DNA from 3 places in the Streptosporangium sp. NPDC003464 genome. Region 3 is predicted to be linked to each of the others. Evidence: predicted binding sites of a transcription regulator. Region 3 holds the regulator's gene; each other region holds the start of a gene.
What was found. The regulator HrcA, encoded in region 3, represses chaperone genes, less so after heat shock. The targets are predictions, from matches to a motif close to TTGGCACTCTCNNNNNGAGAGTGCCAA.

Region 1 (7,565 bases), on a different contig from region 3:
GGTCCACGAAATACCGCAGGCTTTCGACAAAGAAACCACCCCCTCGCTAGGCCGCGACGGCCACTGGCGACATACCCCATGATCTGCGTGAGTCACCGGATTTGCCCGGGTTTTTCGCTATTTTGAGGCAGAATCACGGAGGGTGTCAGCGTAGTTACCGAAATGCCGACCGATTGGGCCGCCGAACCCCCTTTCACCGGCTCCGGGGTGGTCACCCGCGGGCCACGGAGGCCGGGAGGACCGCCTCGCCGGGAGATCCCGGAGACGGCCGGGCGCCCGCCGCGCGACGGACGGCGGGCCCCGCCGGTGGAGCGGAACCCCTGACGCCCGCACCCCTCCGGCCTGCCCGGACGCGGCCGGGCGGGCGGCCTCCGAGGTCCGGTCGGCCCCGCGTCCCACCGGACGGAGAGATCACCCGGCCGGGCGGAGGGAGAGCCGGGCGGCTCCGGGCACGGGACGTAGAAGATTGGACACGCTCGGTATATCGGGATGGTCCGCGCGATTCTCCGGGAAACCACCCCGCCAGGCGGTTAATCCTTTTGAGCGAGTGAAGGCGGGCCGGTAAGCTAGCCGATTCGCTGCCTGATGACCTACCACCTCCGTTTATCGAATGGGAGGCGCTTCCGCGTGCCCGCACATCAATTGGCCCCCGACATAACCGGCGACCCGGCCGACACCCTCGCCGCCGAACGCGCGCACCTGGCCGCATCCAGGGCCGCCCTGCGCGCCATGCGCGAACACGCCCAGTCCCTGTCCTCCGACGCCGCCGGAGACTGGGTCTCGCAGCAGATCCTGCAGGCCCTGCTGGACCAGCGGGTGGCGGCGCTCGCCGACCACTCCGGCACCCCCCTGTTCTTCGGCCGCCTCGACCGGGACGCGGACGACGACCTCCCCGGCACCGTCTACGTCGGGCGCAGGCACGTCCACGACGACCGCAGCCGCCCCCTGGTGATCGACTGGCGGGCTCCGGTCTCCCGGGCCTTCTACCAGGCCAGCCCGGCCGACCCGATGGGCGTGGCGCTCCGCCGGCGCTTCGGCTACCACGGCGGGGACCTGACCGCCTACGAGGACGAGCCGCTCGACCAGGGCGGCGCCCCGCAGCACAGCAGGATCCTCACCGAGGAGATCGAGCGGCCCCGCTCCGGCCCGATGCGCGACATCGTCGCGACCATCCAGCCCGACCAGGACGAGATCGTCCGGTCCGAGCTCGGCCAGACCGTCTGCGTGCAGGGCGCGCCCGGCACCGGGAAGACCGCCGTCGGCCTGCACCGGGCGGCCTACCTGCTCTTCACCCACCGGGAGAAGCTCGCCCGCTCCGGCGTGATGATCGTCGGCCCGAACCGGGCCTTCCTGTCCTACATCTCCTCGGTGCTCCCCGCGCTGGGCGAGGTCAAGGTCGACCAGACCACGGTCGCCGGGATCCTGGGCGACCACTCCGCCCCGGAGGACCCCGCGGTCAGTGCGGTGAAGGGAGACGCCAGGATCGCGCCGGTGCTCAGGCGCGCCCTGTGGATGCACATCGTCAAGCCCACCGAGGGCGTGCTGTTCACCAAGGGCGTCAACCGCTACCGGGTGGCCGACCACGAGGTCCGCGAGGTCGTCGCCGCGCTCCGCGGGACCACCCGTTACGGCCCCGGCAGGGCGGCCCTCGCCCAGCGGCTGGCCCACCTGGTGCTCGTCCGGATGGAGCAGCGCGGCGAGTCCCCCGACGACCGGGTGCAGGACGCGGTGGCGCGCTCCAAGCCGGTCAAGCAGCTCGTGGACCAGGTGTGGCCCAAGCTGACCCCCCAGCAGGTGCTCCACCGGCTCTTCAGCGACCCCGAGTTCCTCGCCGCCGCCGCCAAGGACGACCTCACCGCCGCCGAGCAGGCCCTGCTCCTGTGGGCCAGACCGGCCAAGTCCCACCGCTCGGCGAAGTGGTCGGCCGCCGACGGCGCGCTGATGGACGAGCTCGGCGACCTGATCGAACGGACCGCGCCGCTGGGGCACCTGGTCGTGGACGAGGCCCAGGACCTGTCGGCGATGCAGTTGCGCGCCCTCGGCCGGCGCTGCCGTACCGGCTCGGCCACCGTCCTGGGCGACCTCGCCCAGGGCACGACCCCCTGGTCGGCCCGCTCCTGGAGCGAGGTCCTCACCCACCTGGGCTTCGAGGACGGCGCGGTCACCGAGCTGACGCTCGGCTTCCGTGTCCCCCGTGAGGTGCTCGACTACGCCGCCAGGCTGCTGCCCGCCGTCGCCCCGGGCCTGGCCGCCCCCCGGTCTCTCCGTCCCGGCCTGGGCTCCCTGTCGGTACGGCCCGCCCCCGACCCGGCCGCCGCGCTCGCGCAGGCGGTGCGGGAGGCGCTCGCCCGGGAGGGGTCGATCGGCGTCATCGTCCCGGACGCCTCGGTCGCGGCCGTGTCGGAGTCGCTGTCCCAGCTGGACCACCGCGTGCTGAGCCCCGACTCGGTGGAGGAGCACCGCCTGCTGGTCATCCCGGCGACCCTGGCCAAGGGTCTGGAGTACGACCACGTCATCGTGGTCGAACCGGCCGACATCGTGGACGCCGAGCCGCGCGGCCTGGCCCGCCTCTACGTGGTCCTGACCCGGGCGGTCACCTCCCTGACCGTCCTGCACACCAGGGAGCTCCCCGCGCAGCTCTGCTAGTTTCCGGCCCATGGGAATCAATGTCCGGAACGGGGAGCTCGACGACGTCGACGCGCTGCTGTCCTTCTGGCTCGGAGCCGCCGAGGGGACCGACCGGCACGACGACCCGGCCAAGGTGGTCGCGCTCATCGAGCGCGACCCCGAGGCCGTTCTCATCGCGGAGGTCGACGGGGAGATGGCCGGCACCCTGATCGCGGGCTGGGACGGCTGGCGCGCCCACCTCTACCGGCTGGCGGTGGCCCCCGGCCGCCGCCGCCAGGGGATCGGGACCGCCCTGATCCGGGCCGCGGAGCAGCGTTTCGCACAATTCGGCGCTTTCCGCGCCGACGCTATGGTCCTGCACGACAATGTCCTGGCCCATCGCGCCTGGGGCGCCGCCGGTTATGCTCCCCAGCCGCAGTGGTCGCGCTGGGTCAAGGCCCTGAGTTAGGACACCCGGCCCGATTGCCCGCGATTCCCGCGCGGACCGCGTTTCCCCGTGGGGACAGCGTCTTGACCGGCTGCCGGCCGCGTAGAAAAGAACGTTGTTCGGTCCTTTGGGCCCGGCTGAACGGCTTCATCCGGCGGACACGAACCCCTTTGACGGGAGACCCGCCTCTTTGATGAAGGGCGGCGCCCGGACGGACAACGGCGCACCGCCGCGGTGGCGGGTGTTCGACCGGCGGCGCCGGTGAACGCGGAAAGAGGCGACCCCGGACACCGGGGACGCCTCTTTCTGGGAAAGCTCCGGACTTAGAAGTCCATGTCGCCGCCGCCGGGCATGGCGGGAGCGGCACCGGCCTTCTCGGGCTTCTCGGCGATGACGGCCTCGGTGGTCAGGAACAGCGCCGCGATGGACGCCGCGTTCTGCAGGGCCGAACGCGTCACCTTGGCCGGGTCGATGATGCCCGACTCGAACATGTTGACGTACTCGCCGGAGGCGGCGTTCAGGCCCTCACCCGGGGTGAGGTTGCGCACCTTCTCCACCACGACGCCGCCCTCGAGGCCGGCGTTGACGGCGATCTGCTTCAGCGGCTCCTCCAGAGCCTTGCGGACGATCGCGGCACCGGTGGCCTCGTCGCCCAGCAGCTCCAGCTTGTCGAAGGCCTTGGCGCCGGCCTGCAGCAGCGCCACGCCACCGCCGGGGACGATGCCCTCCTCGACGGCCGCCTTGGCGTTGCGCACCGCGTCCTCGATGCGGTGCTTGCGCTCCTTGAGCTCGACCTCGGTCGCCGCGCCGGCCTTGATGACGGCCACGCCGCCGGCCAGCTTGGCGAGGCGCTCCTGGAGCTTCTCGCGGTCGTAGTCGGAGTCGGTGTTGTCGATCTCGGCGCGGATCTGGTTGACCCGGCCGGCGATCTGCTCGGCGTCGCCGGCACCGTCGACGATGGTGGTCTCGTCCTTGGTGACGATGACCTGGCGGGCGCGGCCGAGCTGGTCGAGCGTGGTCGACTCCAGCTTCAGGCCCAGGTCCTCGCTGATGACCTGCGCGCCGGTCAGGATGCCGATGTCGCCCAGCATGGCCTTGCGACGGTCACCGAAGCCGGGAGCCTTGACCGCGACCGAGCGGAACAGGCCACGGATCTTGTTGACGACCAGGGTGGCCAGGGCCTCGCCCTCGATGTCCTCGGCGATGATCAGCAGCGGCTTGCCGGCCTGCACGACCTTGTCGAGGACCGGGAGCAGGTCCTTGTTGGCGGAGACCTTGGAGTTGACGACGAGGATGTAGGGGTCGTCGAGGACGGCCTCCATACGCTCCGGGTCGGTCACGAAGTAAGGCGAGATGTAGCCCTTGTCGAAGCGCATGCCCTCGGTGAGCTCAAGCTCCAGGCCGAAGGTGTTGCTCTCCTCGACGGTGATGACGCCTTCCTTGCCGACCTTGTCCATCGCCTCGGCGATCATCTCGCCGATCTGCGGGTCGCCCGCGGAGATGGAGGCGGTGGAGGCGATCTGCGCCTTCGTCTCCACGTCCTTGGCCAGCTTGGAGAGCTCCTCGCTGACGCGCTCGACGGCGGCCTCGATGCCCTTCTTCAGCGACATCGGGTTGGCGCCGGCGGCGACGTTGCGCAGACCCTCGCGTACCAGGGCCTGGGCGAGCACGGTGGCGGTGGTGGTGCCGTCACCCGCGACGTCGTCGGTCTTCTTGGCGACTTCCTTGACGAGCTCGGCCCCGATCTTCTCCCACGGGTCCTCGAGCTCGATCTCCTTGGCGATGGAGACACCGTCGTTGGTGATGGTGGGGGCGCCCCACTTCTTCTCCAGGACGACGTTACGGCCCTTGGGGCCGAGGGTCACCTTGACGGCGTCCGCGAGCTGGTTCATACCGCGCTCGAGACCGCGCCGGGCGTCCTCGTCAAACGCGATCATCTTGGCTGCCATACGGCTAGACCTCCCAAACGCAGGGTGGCTTGCACCAGATCGAGCCGACGCCCGCGACGGCATGTGGACCCGCGACTCCGTTCGGCGGGTCCCATCGTCTCGATCCAGGGTTGGCACTCTCCAACAGGGAGTGCCAACGAACTGTTTAGCACTCTACCCTGCCGAGTGCAAGCTGTGGGGCCCTGACCTGCACCCAGCTTAGAACGAGGTCCCGCCTTCACGGCGAAGGCCCGGCCCGCCGGCTGCGCGGCGAGCCGGGCCGACCGCCGGAAGATCCACGCGGACTGCGCTGCCGCGGGATCCACCGACGTTTCCCGACGAATGGACGGAAAGGGGTGCGTCAGACCGCCCGGACGGATTCCGCCTGGGGGCCCTTCTGGCCTTGAGTGATCTCGAACTCGACCCGCTGGCCCTGCTCGAGCGCACGATAGCCATCCATCATGATCGCGGAGTAATGGACGAACACATCCTTACCACCGTCTACCGCGATGAAGCCGTAGCCCTTGTCCGCGTTGAACCATTTGACGGTGCCTTGCGCCACTTCTGACTCCTCTTACTGGACTTGAGGACGCCGCCCATTCCTCTCGCGAAGTCCTCAATCTCCGAGGCGTAGACATCGCCTACGTCGATCGTTCTCGACCATACCTGTGGGACACCATAGGGCAACAGAGTCAATCAGCAAACTACCCCTTTACATACGCATTCAGGGGCGGAGCAGAGTTTTGCCGGTACGATTAATTGGTTAAAAATTGCATCATATCCCCAGGTCAGCAGAGGCGATCTTCCCCGCGAAACACGACACCCGCACGCGGCCGGGCCGCGTGCGGGTGTCAGGGAGAGGCGGGGTGGGCGCGCGGAGGCGCCGGGGGTCAGCCCCCCGCGACCGCCGGAATGATGGAGATCTGGACGCCGGACGGCGTGGCCGTGTCGAGGTTGTCGGCGAAACGGACGTCCTCATCCCCGACATAGACGTTGACAAAACGCCGAATCTTGCCCGTTTCATCGAGAATGCGGGCGCCGATTCCGGGGTGGTCCGCATCGAGCTTCTGCAGAACCTCCCGGAGGGTCTCCCCCTCCGCGGTCACCTCGGCCGAGCCGCCGGTGTAGGTCCGGAGAATCGTCGGAATCCGCACAGAAACGCTCATTATTCAGTCCCTTTCACAAGTTTCTAGGCGATAGCCGTACGGAATGCGTCAAGAGACGGCCGGATGACCGCGGTGGGACGCGCCTGGTCCGCCACCGCGTCGAGGGTCTTGAGGCCGTCGCCGGTGTTGAGGACCACGGTCTCGCCCTCGGGGTCGAGCCGCCCGGAGGCGACCAGCTTGCGCAGCACGCCGACGGTGACGCCGCCCGCGGTCTCGGCGAAGATCCCCTCGGTCCTGGCCAGCAGCCGGATCGCGTCGACGATCTCGGCGTCGGTGACGTCCTCCACCGCGCCGCCGGTGCGCCGGGCGATGTCCAGCACGTAGGGGCCGTCGGCGGGGTTCCCGATCGCCAGCGACTTGGCAATGGTGTCCGGCTTGACCGGGCGGATCACGTCGTGGCCCGCCTTGTAGGCGGCGGAGACCGGGGAGCAGCCCTCGGCCTGGGCGGCGAAGATCTTGTATGGCCGGTCCTCGACGAGACCGAGCGCGATCAGCTCCTTGAACGCCTTGTCGATCTTCGTGAGCTGGGAGCCGGACGCGACCGGGATGACGATCTGGTCGGGGATCCGCCAGCCGAGCTGCTCGGCGATCTCGTAGGCCAGCGTCTTGGAGCCCTCGGCGTAGTAAGGCCGGAGGTTGACGTTGACGAAGCCCCACTTGTCGCCCAGCTCGTCACCGATGAGCTCCGAGCAGAAGCGGTTGACGTCGTCGTAGGTGCCCTCGATGCCGACGAGCTTGCCGCCGTAGACCGACGCCATGACGATCTTGGCCTGCTCCAGGTCCGCGGGGATGAACACGCAGGCGTCCAGCCCGGCCCGGGCGGCGGCCGCGGTCACCGCGCCGGCCAGATTGCCGGTGGAGGAGCAGGACAGGGTGTGGAAGCCGAAGTTGCGGGCCGCCTCGACCGCGATGGCCACCACGCGGTCCTTGAAGGAGTGGGTGGGGTTGCCGGAGTCGTCCTTCACGTGCAACGAGCGGATGCCCAGCTCACGGGCGAGGTTGTCGGCCTTGACGAGCTTGGTCCAGCCGGGCGCCAGGTTGGGCTTGGCGGCCACGTCCGCGGGGACGGGCAGCAGCGAGCGGTAGCGCCAGATGTTCGTCGGCCCCTCGGCGATCTGCTCCCGGGTCACGCGCCCGAAGTCGTAGGCGATCTCAAGGGGCCCGAAACACTCGATACAGGCGAAGCTGGGACCGAGGTCGTAGCGGGCGCCGCATTCGCGGCAGGACAGGGCCGCGGCGGGGCCGAAGTCGAGCGAGGTGGTGGTTTCAGTGCTTGCGAGCGCCATGAAGCGAGGCCTTTCCCTCATCTTCGTCTGCGACCACCCTGGCCGCAGACCGGAATTGGCACCTGTCCCGGCCGACCTCGTCAGATCACGAGTCTTGAACCGGGAGGGTTGCCGGGGCTTCGCAGGGCCG
Region 2 (7,565 bases), on a different contig from region 3:
TAGTCGCAGGTCTTTCCGCAGGCGTTCGACATCGACCGCGGAACCGCGCTTTTTGATCGTCGCATTGCCGACCCCGCGCTCGCGGAGCGCCGCCCGCAGCCGTTTGAGCGAGAACGGCAGCATCTCGTGGACCTCATACCGTGACGCCCACGGCGTCTCCACGGCGGCGTCCCCGGTGATGTAGGCGATGTGCGGGTCGAGCAGGCGGCCGCCGACCATCGCGGCGATCTCCGCGACGAGGTGGGCCCGGATGGCCGCGCCGTCCGGTTCGTACACGTAGCGGCCCACGGGACCGTGCCCGGCCGGGCCGAGCGCCGGGTCGGACGTCACCGTCGCGCCCGCCGGCAGGATCGTGGCCCTGCGCCCCGCGCCGCCGGCCAGCCCGCCGCACCAGATCACGGCCTCCTTGACGTCGCCCTTGTAGGAGACCCACTCGGCCTCGGCCCCGGCGGGGATGAACTCGTAGGGGATGCCGGGGGCGACCTTCAGGCAGGCCGCCTCGGCCCGCGCCACCATCGTCAGCACGTCGGGCCAGGGCGGCGAGTAGGCCATCGGGTCGAAGGTCCGGCCCCGCGCGGTACGGCGGGCGGGGTCGGCGAACAGGACGTCGAAGGCGGCCGGGTCGATCGTGGCCGCGTCGGCCGCGCGGACCGAGACCCGGTCCCCGAACCCGAGGGCGTCGGCGTTGGCCCGGGCGACCGCGGCCGTGAGCGGGTCGGCGTCGACGGCCTCCACCACGCATCCGGCCCTGGCCAGCGCGAGGAGGTCCCCGCCGATGCCGCAGCAGACGTCGGCGACCCGGGAGCCCGGGGCGATGCGGCGGGCCCGGTGGTCGGCGACCTCGCGGCGGGTGGACTGCTCCAGACCGCCCGGGGTGAAATACATGAGATCGGCGTCGGCGCCGAACTTCTCCCTGGCCCGCCGCCTGAGCGTGGCCTGCGTGAGCGCCGCCGAGGTCAGGTCGGCGTCGTAGGTCTTCCGGAGCCGCGTCACCGCCGCCACCGGGTCGTCGCCCGCGATCTCGGCCGCCGCCCCCAGGGCCTCCTGGCCGCGCGGCGTCAGCAGCTCCCGGAATGCGTCAAGGTCCACGCCGTCCGACGTTACCGCCTGGCCGAGGTGCCGCCCTCCGCCTCGTCCGGCGGCTCGGGTCCGGCGGCTCGGTCCGGCCCGGTCCGGCCCGGTCCGGCCCGGTCCGCGCGGGCCGGAACCCCTCGACGCCGGGGGACCGACGTTCGCGGGAAGCGCACAAGGGCGGTTCGTGTTGACTGTCAAGCCCTCCTTGCATACTGTTCCGTATTGGCACTCTCCCCTTGAGAGTGCCAATAAATATGCGACGAGGCAGGTCTGACACCCGCGACGGCAGACCGCTGGTCGCCTCTTCTAGATCATCCAAATCTGAAGGGGAGGTCCGACGTGACGACCGCCACCAAGGTTCCCGTTAAGCCGCTCGGCGACCGCATCGTGGTCCAGCCGCTTGAGGCCGAGCAGACCACCGCTTCCGGCCTCGTGATCCCGGACACCGCCAAGGAGAAGCCGCAGGAGGGCAAGGTCCTCGCGGTGGGCCCCGGCAACTGGGACGAGGACGGGGACAAGCGTATCCCGCTCGACGTCAAGGAGGGCGACATCGTCCTCTACAGCAAGTACGGCGGCACCGAGGTGAAGTACGGCGGCGAGGAGTACCTGGTGCTCTCCGCCCGCGACGTGCTCGCCATCATCGAGAAGTAATCCACGCTTCATAAAGATGACGTATCGAGCCCCGGGCCGCGCGAGCGCCCGGGGCTTTGATGCGCCGACGTGCTTTTAGAGAGGACTGTCATGCCGAAGATCCTGTCGTTCGAGGAGGACGCCCGCCGCGCTCTTGAGCGTGGCGTGAACGCCCTCGCGGACGCCGTCAAGGTCACGCTCGGCCCGCGCGGCCGCAACGTCGTCATCGACAAGAAGTTCGGTGCGCCGACCATCACCAACGACGGTGTCACCATCGCCCGCGAGGTCGAGCTGGAGGCTCCGTACGAGAACCTCGGCGCCCAGCTCGCCAAGGAAGTCGCCACCAAGACCAACGACATCGCCGGTGACGGCACGACCACCGCCACCGTCCTCGCCCAGGCGATGGTCCGCGAGGGTCTGCGCAACGTCGCCGCCGGTGCCCAGCCGCTGTCGCTCAAGCGCGGCATCGACCTGGCCGCCAGGGCCGTCAGCGACAAGCTGATCGAGTCGGCCCGCCCGGTCGAGGACAAGAAGGAGATCGCGCACGTCGCGACGATCTCCGCGCAGGACGCCAAGATCGGCGAGCTGATCGCCGAGGCGTTCGACAAGGTGGGCAAGGACGGTGTCATCACCGTCGAGGAGTCCAACACCATGGGCCTGGAGCTGGAGTTCACCGAGGGACTCCAGTTCGACAAGGGCTACCTGTCGCCCTACATGGTGACCGACCAGGAGCGCATGGAGGCGGTCCTGGAGGACCCCTACATCCTGATCACCCAGGGCAAGGTCTCCTCCGTCGCCGACTTCCTGCCGCTGCTGGAGAAGATCGCCCAGACCAAGAAGGCGCTGCTCGTCATCGCCGAGGACGTCGAGGGCGAGGCCCTGGCCGTCCTGGTCACCAACAAGATCCGCGGCACCTTCACCTCCGTCGCGGTCAAGGCCCCCGGCTTCGGCGACCGCCGCAAGGCCATGCTGCAGGACATCGCGATCCTCACCGGCGGAGAGGTCGTCAGCGAGGAGGTCGGCCTCAAGCTGGAGCACGTCGGCCTTGAGGTGCTCGGCACCGCCCGCCGCGTCGTGATCACCAAGGACGCCACCACCGTCGTCGACGGTGCCGGCGACCAGCAGGCGATCTCCGACCGGGTCAAGGAGATCAAGCTCGCCATCGAGCAGTCCGACTCCGACTGGGACCGCGAGAAGCTCCAGGAGCGCCTGGCCAAGCTCTCCGGCGGTGTCTGCGTGCTGAAGGTCGGCGCGGCCACTGAGGTGGAGCTCAAGGAGAAGAAGCACCGCCTGGAGGACGCGATCTCCGCCACCCGCGCGGCGATCGAGGAGGGCATCGTCTCCGGCGGTGGCTCCGCGCTCATCCACGTCTCCAAGGTCCTGGACGACCTCGGTCTGTCCGGCGACGAGGCGACCGGCGTCGCCGTGGTCCGCAAGGCGCTCATCGAGCCGGCCCGCTGGATCGCCGAGAACGCCGGCCTCGAGGGCTACGTGGTGACCACCAAGGTCGCCGAGCTCTCCGTGGGCGAGGGCCTCAACGCCGCCACCGGCGAGTACGGCGACCTGATCAGCCAGGGCGTCATCGACCCGGTCAAGGTCACCCGCTCGGCCGTCCAGAACGCCGCCTCCATCGCCGGCATGCTGCTGACGACCGAGGCCCTCGTGGTGGACAAGCCCGAGGAGGAGGCCCCAGCCGCCGCCGGCGGTCACGGCCACGGTCACGGCCACGGCCACTGATCTCCACCGGATCCGGTACGGCCCGCGTCCCCTCGGGGGGTGCGGGCCGTTCGGTTTTCCGGTAAACCGAAAGGGACCCCAAAGCGTCATCGCCGGCCGCGCGGAAGGCCAAACGTCCTTCTAACAAATAGCCGACATATTCGGCTATCCAATGAAATATTTGCGCATACTAAGGTCATTGCTGTCGCCATTCGATTACGCCCCGTTATCTCCGCCTCAATGTGACCAATCCGTAGCCGTTCGCCATGACGACAGGCCCGATCGGGGCGGGCATCATGCCTAACGTGACCGAGGGATGCGTCGCCGACGCCAAAAGTGGGGTAAGGCTTGCGACGAGATCTGACGGGGTCGCCCACAGGGATGATCTCAAGGATCTGACGAGCCTCGCCGTTCAGGGTGATCGCACCGCGATCGAAACCCTGATCGCGCAGTTACGGCCAATGGTCGTCCGTTATTGCCGTGCTCGTCTCGGCCGGGTCTCCGGTCAGTATCACATCGCAGACGACGTGGCCCAGGAAGTATGCATCGCGGTGCTGTCCGCGCTGCCCCGCTACCGGGACATGGGACGCCCGTTCGCGTCCTTCGTCTTCGGCATCGCCTCCCACAAGGTGGCCGACGCGCTGCGCAGCTCCGTGCGCTCCGCCGTGCCCACCCAGGACCTCCCGGACGGGCCCGACGAGGGCCCGGGGCCGGAGGAGACCGTGGTCCGCTACATCGAGGCCGAGCACGCCCGCAGGCTGCTGTCCAGGCTCCCCGACAACCAGCGCCAGCTGCTCATGCTCCGGGTGGTGTCGGGCCTCTCGGCGGAGGAGACGGGTAATGTACTCGGCATGTCACCAGGTGCGGTCCGGGTCGCCCAGCATCGGGCGCTGGCCCGGCTGCGGGCGATGGCGGAGCTGGAGCTGGAGTCGACGGCTTGACCGCCGAGCAGCCGAGCGTGGTCCGGCGGTGCGCGGCGCCGGGCGCGGCCCGCGGCGCCGGCGGGCGGGCGGGGCCATGACGGCGGTCCATCCGCGGCGTCCGGCCCGCAGATACGGGCCGGAGGAGGATCCGGCCGTGGCCGAGACCGACGCGGTCCTGGAGGCGCTCTCCCGGAGGGAGGCCGTCCCCACCTCCGACGTCGCCGTCAACCTGCTGGCCGCGCTGATCGACGACGTCGATCAGCGCTGTTCCTCGGTGTCGATCACCCCGTCCACGTAACCCCGGGCATACTCCCAGGTGACGTAGTCGGTGGGGTCGGGCTGGTAGGCGGGCTCGTGCACCTGCGGCTGGCCGTTCTCGATCATCTGCCGCAGGTTGCCGCGCAGCAGCTCCCAGTCGAAGTAGTGCTGCTCGCCGCACTCCGGGCAGTCGAGGACCAGGCCGAGCACCCCCTGGGGCTCCAGCAGCGAACGGAAGACCTCCACGTCGGCGAGATCGGTCATGGCCTCGTCGCGTTCGGCTGAGGTCAGCGGCTCGGGGTCGTCGGGCTCTCCCAGCGCCGCCGCCGGGTCGTCGGGGTCATCCGCGAACGGGTCGCGAGGGACATCGTCGAGCACGTTCCCACCTTATGACCTCGATGCGGCCAACAGGGGCCGAACTACACCAGTCGCCCACGACCAGGTCCGGAACCGCACCAGCCACCCACGACCGGGTCCGGAACTACACCAGCCACCCACGGCGGGCGGCCTCCACGCCCGCCTGGAAGCGCGACTGCACGCCGAGCTCGGCCATGGCGTCGGCGAACCGGGCCCGCACCGTCCGGACCGAGATCCCGAGCTGCCGGGCGATCACCTCGTCGGAGACCCCCTGGGCGGCCAGCCGCAGCACCCGCGCCACGCCGTCGCCGCGGTGCGTCCACGGCAGCGGCGCCGCGCGGGTCCACAGCTCCTCGAAGAGCGAGCGCAGCGCGGCCACCACGATGGCCGCCCGGACCAGGTGGAAGTTGTAGGCGTTCTCGGCGAGGGCGCCGCCCCACTGGGCGGGCATGCCCGCGGCGTCGGTCCCGGCGATCAGGAACCAGCTCGGCACCACGTCGAGGGTGCGGACCTGGGCGCCGGCCCGCTCGAACTGGTCCAGCTTGTCCCGCAGGCCGGCGGTCTCCAGCGTGTGGACCGGGATGACGACCCGGCAGGAGAGCAGGCCGCTGCGCTGGGCCCCGATCCACTGGTCGGCGTAGCGGTGCGCGAAGTCGCTCATCGTCCGGGTGTCGGGGACGGCCGACAGCAGCTCCAGCGGCGGCGCCTGGACCGCCATGCCGATCACGCTCTCGTAGAGCTCGTCGGCCCCGCCGACCAGGTCCACCGCGAACTGGCCGGTCTGGTAGTCGAGCCCGGCGTCGTACTGGTGGATGAAGCCCCGGATCGACCCGAGCACGGTGTCGATCCTGCGGCTCTCGGCGGCGAGGCGGTCCAGCCGCTCGGCGATCAGGTGGCCGAGCGCCGCGGCGGGGTGCCTGGCGAGATACTCCCCGGCCTGCTCGTCGACCACGCCCAGCCGTACGAGGCTGGCCAGCTCGCGCTCCAGCGCCTCGGGCGAGCGGTCGGTGGCGTCGGCGAGCGCGGCGCAGGTGGCGCGGTGCAGACGCAGCACCGTGTTGTACAGCGCGGTCTGGCCCGGGGTGAGGCCCAGGGTCGCGAGCGGATCGGGCGGTGCGGATGTGTCGATGCGCATCGGGGAGGGGCTCCTGAGGTGACACGATCCCGAGAGGATAACCCGGCGAATCATCCCTGTCCGGACGTTGCCAGGACTGGCGCGCCCGGCATCGGGCTCCGCGCGCGGCCCGCGGATCCGCCCGCCGTCACGTTGCGCGCGGCCCGCGGATCGGCCCGCCGGCGCGACGTGCGCGGGGCCTGGCCCGGCCCGGCGCCGGGCTCCGCGTCCGACCCGCGGATCCGCCCGCCGGCGCGTCCCGTCCGCGGTGCGACACCGCGGTGCAGCTTCGTGCAATTGCACGTTTGCCCATTGCGGGTGGACAGGCGGTGACGCACCCTTGACAGAGCGTCGGCACCGGTCACGAGCGCCGCCGCCCGGACGCGGAGGGGGGTCCGGCGGCACGCAGGCGTCTCGTGGCGGTGCCGGTGACCGGGGGACCGGGCGGGTCACCGACCGCTCGGTCCCTCGTTTATCCCCGATGTCCCCCTGGTTTGGAGCCAGACTCTAAACTATGACCAGGGGGCCGGCGCCTTTCCCCGCTTATGAGAGCGCCGTGGTAGGAGGGTTGCAGATGGCCAGGTTCACCGAGCCAGGACTCACGTTCGACGACGTGCTCCTGGTGCCCGCTTATTCGGATCTGCAGCCGGGGGAGGCGGATACCAGCACGCGGCTGTCTCGCGGGATCACCCTGCGCATCCCGCTGGTGTCGGCGGCGATGGACACCGTCACCGAGGCCCGCATGGCGGTGGCGATGGCCCGCCAGGGCGGCATCGGCATCCTGCACCGCAACCTCTCCATCGAGGACCAGGCCCAGCAGGCCGATCTCGTCAAGCGCTCCGAGGCCGGGATGGTCACCAACCCGGTCACCTGCTCGCCGGACGACACCCTCGCCGACGTCGAGCGCCTGTGCGCCACCTACCGGATCTCCGGTGTCCCGGTGACCGACCCGACCGGCGTGCTCGTCGGCATCGTCACCAACCGCGACATGCGCTTCGAGACCGACCAGCGCCGTCCCGTGCGCGAGGTCATGACCCCGATGCCGCTGGTCACCGCGCCGGTCGGGGTGTCCAGGGACGGCGCGTTCGAGCTGCTCAGAAAGAACAAGATCGAGAAGCTCCCGCTGGTCGACGCCGACGGGCGGCTCCGCGGGCTCATCACCGTCAAGGACTTCACCAAGAGCGAGCAGTACCCCCTCGCCACCAAGGACGCCGATGGCCGGCTCGTCGTGGGGGCGGCCATCGGCGTCGGGGGCGACGCCGAGAAGCGGGCGATGGCGCTGGTCGAGGCCGGCGTCGACGTGATCATCGTGGACGTCGCCCACGGCCATTCCAAGGGCCTCGCCGACATGATCTCCACGATCAAGGCCAACAGCCGGGTCGAGGTGATCGGCGGCAACATCGCCACGCGCGCGGGCGCCCAGATGCTGATCGACGCGGGGGCAGACGCGATCAAGGTCGGCGTCGGCCCGGGCTCCATCTGCACCACCCGCG
Region 3 (7,565 bases):
ACCGCCTGCCAGACGTCGACGAACGGGTGCCCGACGACCAGTACGTGCGGTGAGGAGACCTGGGCGGCGATCCGGCTCTCCTTCGAGCCGTGGACCAGGTGGTCGACGAGCACGCCCAGGCGGCGGCCGGGGCCGGGCCCGAACTCCTCGACGATCGAGGGCAGGTGGTCGACCCCTTCGAGATACTCCACGACCACGCCCTCCACCCGGAGGTCGTGGCCCCAGACCTTCTCCACGAGCGCGGCGTCGTGCACGCCCTCCACGTAGATCCGGCTCTCCTTGGCCACCTGGGCCCGCAGGCCCTCCACCGCGATCGAACCCGAGGCGCTCCGCCTCGGAGCCCGCGGCGCGGCGGTGGGCCGGACCAGCGTCACCACCTTGCCCTCCAGGAGGAACGCGGCGGGCTCCAGCGGGAACAGCCGCCGCCGCCCGAACCGGTCCTCCAGCGTGACGGCCTCCTTGTCGCAGGCCACCACGGCGCCGCAGAAGCCGCCGTCGGCGTCCTCCACGACCAGGTCGAGCTCCGCGGGGACCTGGGGGATCTTCCCCTTGAGGGGGCGCCGCCAGTTCTCCGACAGCACGTCGCGCTCGTACATCACCGGCCGCTCGCTCTCTCGTCAGGGATCAAGTGGACGGTAGCAAAAGCCGTGATCACCTGCCGTAGGCTCCCGGCTGTCCCCACTGCCCCGCCGCGGCGGCGGCCTGGCGCCTGCGGGCGCCGCTCCGCCTGACCAGCACGACGATCGTCACGATGACGGCCAGCAGGAAGCCCAGCCCCGGCACCGCGAACAGCGCGATCGCGCCGCCCACCACCGAATCGGCGACGATCTCCCTGCCGACGCCGAACTTGGCGGGCGCCCCCTCGGAGGTGGTGCACGTGAGCTGGTAGTCGCCGGCCTTGTCCACCCCGATCCGCAGGGCCAGCTCCCAGACGACGCCGTCGGAGGTGACGGTCTGCTGCACGCCCGGCTGCTGGAGCCGGACCTTTTCCGGATCACCCTGGATCTGGCACTCGAAGTTGGTGCCCGTCTCGGCGGAGACGTAGATCGCGGGCTTGTCCGCCGGGTCGAGCTTGACCGTCACGGCCTTGCCCGGCTCGAACGAGCTGGTGGGCGCGGCGTCGGTGATCGCGCTGAAGATGCCGCCGGCGAAACCGGCGATGCCGACGATCACGCTGAGGACGAAGACCAGCCAGACGCCGACGATCCAGCCGATGCTGGGCTTGACCTTCGTCTTCGGCGGCGGCCCCTGGGGTGCGCCGTAGCCGGGGGAGGCGTAGCCGTAGGAAGGGGCGCCCTGGTGCTGGCCGTAGGGCTGCTGGGGGGCGCCGTAGCCGGGGGCGCCGGAGGGGGTGCCACCCGAGGGGGATCCGAAATCGTGGGACATGTCGTAAATTGTGGGTCTTGCCGCTTGTATCCCGATAGCAGTTGACTTGACAGTTGCTTGGGCCCGTCATCCTGACGCCGTGTTATCGCACCCCGTGGGCTGGAGCCGTACACTTGGCACTCGGGAACACAGAGTGCCAGACCTGGTGTTTCACATTCGGTGCAGGGAGGTGAGCACGTTGGTCGACGACCGCAAGCTGGCGGTTCTCCGCGCCATCGTCGAGGATTACGTGTCCACCAACGAGCCGGTGGGCTCCAAGACCCTCGTCGAGCGGCACAACCTGGGTGTGTCGTCGGCGACCATCCGCAACGACATGGCGGTGCTGGAGGAGCAGGGCTACATCGCCCAGCCCCACACCAGCGCCGGCCGGGTGCCCACGGACAAGGGCTACCGGCTGTTCGTCGACAGGCTCTCGCAGGTGAAGCCGTTGTCGAGCGCGGAGAAGAGGGCCATCGAGAGCTTCCTCGCCGGCGCCGTTGACATCGACGACGTCGTGATGCGCACGGTGCGGCTGCTGGCGCAGCTGACCCGGCAGGTCGCCGTCGTGCAATATCCCACGCTGACCAGCTCCACGGTCCGGCACGTCGAGCTGGTCCCGTTGAGCGAGCGCAGGCTGATGTTCGTGCTCATCACCAACACGGGACGGGTCGAGCAGCGCGTGGTCGAGCTGCCCGACGTGGTGGACGAGACCCGTGTCGCCCATCTCCGCGCGACTCTCAACGCCTGCCTCGACGGGTGCGGGCTGGCCAGGGTCCCCGACACGGTCGCCGACCTGCCCGAGCGACTGCCGGCCGAGGACCGGCCGTTCGCGGCCACGGTCCTGTCGGTGCTGCTGGAGTCCCTCGTGGACCGGCATGATGAAAAGATCGTTTTTGCCGGGGCGGCCAACCTCGCGGGAGCCGACTTCACCGTCGGGCTCCGCGACGTGCTGGAGGCCCTGGAAGAGCAGGTCGTGCTCATACGCCTGCTCGGTGAGACCTCCGACCTGTCGGCGCTGACAGTACGGATCGGCTCGGAGAACCCCTACACCGGACTCCAGGGCACATCGATCGTCGTCGCCGGATACGGTTCGGGGGACAAGCAACTGGCCCGGCTCGGTGTGCTGGGTCCGACGCGAATGGACTACCCGGTCACGATGGGCGCGGTGCGCGCGGTGGCACGCTACGTCAGCCAGATCCTGGCTGCATCTTAAGAGGTCAACTAAGTGGCTAAGAGCGACTACTACGGCACCCTCGGGGTGCGCCGTGACGCCAGTGCGGAAGAGATCAAGAAGGCGTATCGTCGCCTGGCGCGGGAGCTGCATCCCGATGTGAACCCCGATCCTGAGACCCAGGAGCGGTTCAAGGACATCACCCAGGCCTACGAGGTCCTGTCCGACCCCAACAAGCGCCAGATGTACGACATGGGCGCCGATCCGTTCTCCTCCGGCGCCGGTGCGGGCCCGGGCGGCTTCGGGGCGGGCTTCCCCTTCAGCGACATCATGGACGCCTTCTTCGGCGCGGCCGGCGGCGGCGGCACCCGCGGACCCAGGTCGCGTGCCCGCCGGGGCCGCAACGCCACCATCCGGGTGGAGCTCGACCTGCGCGAGTCGGCCTTCGGCACCACCCGCGAGCTGGTCGTCGACACCGCCGTGCTCTGCGAGGTCTGCACGGGCTCCGGCGCCGCGTCCGGCACCCACCCCGACACCTGCGACATGTGCCACGGCCGGGGCGAGGTCTCCCAGGTCACCCGGTCCTTCCTCGGCCAGGTCATGACCTCCCGCCCCTGTCCCCAGTGCGGTGGGTTCGGTTCGATCATCCGCAACCCCTGCCAGGAGTGCTCCGGCGACGGCCGGGTCCGCACCCGGCGGACCATCAAGGTCCGCATCCCGGCCGGCGTCGAGGACGGCACCCACATCCAGCTCGCCGGCGAGGGCGAGATCGGCCCGGGTGGCGGCCCGCCCGGCGACCTGTTCCTGGAGATCGTCGAGCGCCCGCACGAGATCTTCGAGCGCCGCGGCGACGACCTGCACTGCACCGTGCAGATCCCGATGACCGCGGCCGCGCTGGGCACCGTCCTGACCATGGAGACGCTCGACGGCGCCGAGGAGCTCGACATCCGGCCGGGCACCCAGTCCGGCCAGACCATCCCGCTCTACGGCCGCGGCGTCCAGCGCCTCAACGAGAACGGCCGTGGCGACCTGCTGATCCACGTCAACGTGGAGACCCCGGCCCGCCTCGACCCGGCCCAGGAGGAGCTCATGCGCGAGCTCGCCAAGCTCCGCGGCGAGGAGCGCCCGCCCGGCAAGTTCGCCCCCGGCCAGCAGGGGTTCTTCTCCAGGCTGCGGGACGCCTTCAATGGCCGCTGACGGCGGCCTCCCCGGGTCGGCCCGGCCCGTCCGCGCCGGCCGGGCCGCAGGCGTCCGCCGGCCCGGCCCGCACCTCCCCGCCGGCCGATGACGGCCCCGGTCTTCCTGGCCGAACCGGCCGACCTGGCCCGGGCGGAGTTCACCTTCGGCGGCCCGGAGGGGCGCCACGCGGCGGCCGTACGCCGGCTGCGGGCCGGGGAGCGGCTCGACCTGACCGACGGCGCGGGCACCGTCGCCGAGTGCGTGGTCCGGGAGGCGGGCAAGGACTCCCTCCGTGTCGAGGTGCTGCGCCGCTACGACGTGCCGGCCCCGCGCCCCCGCCTGGTCGTGGTGCAGGGACTGCCCAAGGGCGACCGGGGCGAGCTGGCCGTGGAGATGATGACCGAGGCCGGGGTCGACGTGATCGTGCCCTGGTCCGCCGCCCGGTGCGTCACCCAGTGGAAGGGCGAGCGGGCCGTCAAGTCTCTGAACCGCTGGCGCTCCACGGCGAGGGAGGCGGGCAAGCAGTCCCGCCGCTTCCACCTGCCCGAGGTGACCGAGCCCGCCACCACCGCCAAGGTCGCCGCGCTGCTGTCGGCGGCCGCCCTGGGTGTCGTGCTGCACGAGGAGGCGGCCTCCCCGCTGTCGTCCCTGGAGCTCCCCGGCGCCGGTGACATCGTCGTGGTGGTCGGCCCCGAGGGCGGCGTCGGCCCGGAGGAGATCGACGCCTTCCGCGCGGCGGGGGCCGTGGCGGCGCTGCTCGGGCCGACGGTGCTGCGCACCTCGACGGCCGGGGTCGCCGCCGCGGCGGTGCTCCAGACGCGCACCGGCCGCTGGTGACGGGCTGGCCGGACTGGTGACGGGCTAGCCGCCGGAGGAGATGGAGGTCGTCGACTCCGTCGGCATCGGAGCCGACTGATCGTCCGTCGGCGGGCACTCCTCGACCGAGCACGGGCTGCCCGAGGGGGCGGACGACTCAGAGGGCCTCGGAGTCGGCGCCGGCGTCCGGCACTCCTCGGTGAGCTCCTCGGGCTCGACCACCGTGCCGTCGGGCGGAGTCGTGGGGCAGGTGGGCGAGGGGGTGGGCTCCGGGGTCGGCGTTGGCTTGTGCGTCGGCTTCGGGCTCGGCTTCGGGTGCGGCGCGGAGGACCTGGAGTGGGTGGGCGTCGGCAGGGGCGCGGTGGCGCCGGGCTCGGGCTTGGTGGCGACCGGGAGCGGATCGTCGCCGTTGGAGGGGGCCCGCGAGGTGGCGGACAGGTCAGGTGGGGTCGAATGGGTGAAGTTGACGTCGTTCACCTGCCGGGTCACCTGCTCGCGGAACTCCGGGACCACCATGACGACGGTGGCCGCGACCAGGACGGCTCCCGCGATCGAGGCTCCGGCGCGCCACCACATCAGCCCGCGGAGCCCGCGTCTTTCCACGCGGGCGCGGATGATCTCCAGGCCGTCCGGGGAGGGAACGACCGAGTCCGCCTCCGCGCTGAGGACACGGCGGAGCAGCTCGCCGTACTCGTCGGGGGACTCGGTCATGACAGTTGCTCCAGTGTGGTCCGTAGGGCGGCCATGCCGCGAGCCGTGTGGCTCTTGACCGCGCCCTTGCTGATGCCCATGGCATGGGCGATCTGCGCTTCTGACAGGTCTCCGTAATAGCGCAGAACCAGTGCCTCCCGCTGGCGCGCGGGCAGGCCGCGGAGTGCCTCGATGACGGCGGACCGCTCGAACTCGCCGATCGCGCCGTTCTCGGCGCTCGGCGCGTCGGGCATGCCCTTGGGAGCGTACTTCTCCACGACCGCCCGGTGCCGAAGCACCGAGCGCGATCGGTTGACGACCGATTGGCGCAGGTAGGCGAGTGCCTTGTCGGTGTCGCGCAGCCGCCGCCAGGCGCCATGGATGGCGACGAAGGCGTCCTGCACGACTTCCTCCGCGGTTGCCATGTCGCGGACGAGCAGCACGGCGAGGCGCACGAGCGACCGATAGTGCGCGCTGTAGAGCGCGGTAACGGCCATGTCGGCGTCCCACCCGACGGGCACCGCCCCGAGCGACCTGTCGGCCAGGAGGGTCTCGGTGGTCACATCAGTGGGACGCTCGGCCTTCCCAGAGGGTTTACGCTCTTCCGGTTCATTAGGGGGCATGACCCAGTCGTGTCCTCGCCAGGCGGCCATATCGTGCGGATCGCAATGGTCTGTAGTTGTTGAAGTTTTGCATACCCACCTTATCCGGGTGGATCTTTCTTTGCTGGAGATGGACCATCACCGATTGACAACGTCACGGACGGATAGGGTGCCTGCATGGTGAGCGAAGCCGACTGCCTGTTCTGCAAGATCGTCGCCGGGGAGATCCCCGCGAAGATCGTTCATGAGACCGACCGCACGCTGGCCTTCCGGGACGTCAACCCGCAGGCCCCCACCCACGTGCTCGTGGTCCCCAAGGACCACTACCCGGACGCGGCCGCGCTGGCCGCGGCCGACGACGGGCTCGCCGACGACGTGCTCAAGGCGGCGCACGCCGTCGCCGAGCAGGAGGGCGTCGCGGCCTCGGGATACCGCCTGGTCTTCAACACCGGCGCCGAGGCCGGCCAGACCGTCCCCCACGTGCACGGACACGTGCTCGGCGGACGCGGCCTGACCTGGCCGCCCGGGTAAAACCGACAAGCGCGATCACGTCGATCACGGATACCATGGCGTAGAAGTCCCACGCCGATATCTGGAGGCGAACAGGCCGAAAGGCCCGTCTATGTCCGAGACAAACGATTCCAGCAGAACATCCCCGCCGCGATCGAAGGGTCCCAGCCGGACCCAGGCGAAGGTGGTGATTCCGGATGATCATTCGATGGTCAGCCTGCTGGGCTCGCGCGACGAGCTGTTGCGGGTCATCGAGGGCGCCTTCCGCGCCGACATCCACGTCCGGGGCAACGAGATAACCATCACCGGCAGCCCGGAGGAGAGCAGCGTCGTGGTGCGCCTGTTCGAAGAGCTGTCCGAGCTCGTCCAGGGAGGCGCCGAGCTGACGACGGACGCGGTGGAGCGCAGCATCGCGATGCTGCGCATGAGCTCCGACCGTCCGGCCGAGGTGCTCTCCCTCGACATCATCTCCTCGCGGGGCCGGACCATCCGCCCGAAGACGGTCAACCAGAAGCGCTACGTCGACGCGATCGACAGGCACACCGTCGTCTTCGGCATCGGCCCCGCCGGCACCGGCAAGACCTATCTCGCGATGGCCAAGGCCGTGCGGGCCCTTCAGGAGAAGAAGGTCAACCGGATCATCCTCACCCGCCCCGCGGTCGAGGCCGGCGAGCGGCTGGGCTTCCTGCCCGGCACGCTCTACGAGAAGATCGATCCCTACCTGCGCCCCCTCTACGACGCGCTGCACGACATGCTCGACCCCGAGTCGATCCCCCGGCTGATGGCCGCGGGCACGATCGAGGTCGCTCCCCTCGCCTACATGCGCGGCCGCACGCTCAACGACGCCTTCATCATCCTGGACGAGGCGCAGAACACCTCGCCCGAGCAGATGAAGATGTTCCTGACGCGGCTGGGCTTCAACTCGAAGATCGTCGTCACCGGTGACGTCACCCAGGTCGACCTGCCGAACGGCACCCTGAGTGGTCTGAGGGTGGTGCAGGAGATCCTCGACGGCATCGCCGACATCCACTTCAGCCGCCTGACCAGTGTCGACGTGGTGCGGCACAAGCTCGTCAGCGACATCGTGGACGCCTACGGGCGCTATGACGAGACGCAGCGGCAGAACGCGCCTCAGGCGATCAAGGGCATGGTCAAGCGCCCGCGGGAGAGAAGATGAGCGCGCAGCGGATCCGGCGCGGCGGGCGGAGTGGGCCACGGGGCACGATCGGGCC

Region 1: the regulator HrcA is predicted to act here: its motif matches at 5,115-5,141, upstream of groL (chaperonin GroEL).
Region 2: the regulator HrcA is predicted to act here: its motif matches at 1,297-1,323, upstream of groES (co-chaperone GroES).

Annotation. Positions count from the first base shown of each region.
Region 1 is NZ_JBSFPS010000022.1:49,694-57,258, forward strand. It holds gene ACWDS7_RS07875 (HelD family protein) at 628-2,646, shown strand; gene ACWDS7_RS07880 (GNAT family N-acetyltransferase) at 2,657-3,076, shown strand; gene groL (chaperonin GroEL) at 3,379-5,004, opposite strand; gene ACWDS7_RS07890 (cold-shock protein) at 5,345-5,545, opposite strand; gene ACWDS7_RS07895 (MoaD/ThiS family protein) at 5,874-6,149, opposite strand; gene thrC (threonine synthase) at 6,173-7,435, opposite strand; SAM riboswitch class I at 7,450-7,565, opposite strand, start outside.
Region 2 is NZ_JBSFPS010000140.1:7,995-15,559, forward strand. It holds gene ACWDS7_RS27730 (class I SAM-dependent methyltransferase) at 1-1,089, opposite strand, end outside; gene groES (co-chaperone GroES) at 1,414-1,725, shown strand; gene groL (chaperonin GroEL) at 1,816-3,441, shown strand; gene ACWDS7_RS27745 (sigma-70 family RNA polymerase sigma factor) at 3,717-4,361, shown strand; gene ACWDS7_RS27750 (hypothetical protein) at 4,498-4,641, shown strand; gene ACWDS7_RS27755 (DUF5319 family protein) at 4,602-4,979, opposite strand; gene ACWDS7_RS27760 (LuxR C-terminal-related transcriptional regulator) at 5,083-6,093, opposite strand; gene guaB (IMP dehydrogenase) at 6,647-7,565, shown strand, end outside.
Region 3 is NZ_JBSFPS010000081.1:3,951-11,515, forward strand. It holds gene ACWDS7_RS19465 (DUF3097 domain-containing protein) at 1-596, opposite strand, end outside; gene ACWDS7_RS19470 (hypothetical protein) at 652-1,386, opposite strand; gene hrcA (heat-inducible transcriptional repressor HrcA) at 1,565-2,578, shown strand; gene dnaJ (molecular chaperone DnaJ) at 2,591-3,733, shown strand; gene ACWDS7_RS19485 (16S rRNA (uracil(1498)-N(3))-methyltransferase) at 3,821-4,552, shown strand; gene ACWDS7_RS19490 (hypothetical protein) at 4,577-5,242, opposite strand; gene ACWDS7_RS19495 (SigE family RNA polymerase sigma factor) at 5,239-5,718, opposite strand; gene ACWDS7_RS19500 (histidine triad nucleotide-binding protein) at 6,004-6,354, shown strand; gene ACWDS7_RS19505 (PhoH family protein) at 6,446-7,510, shown strand.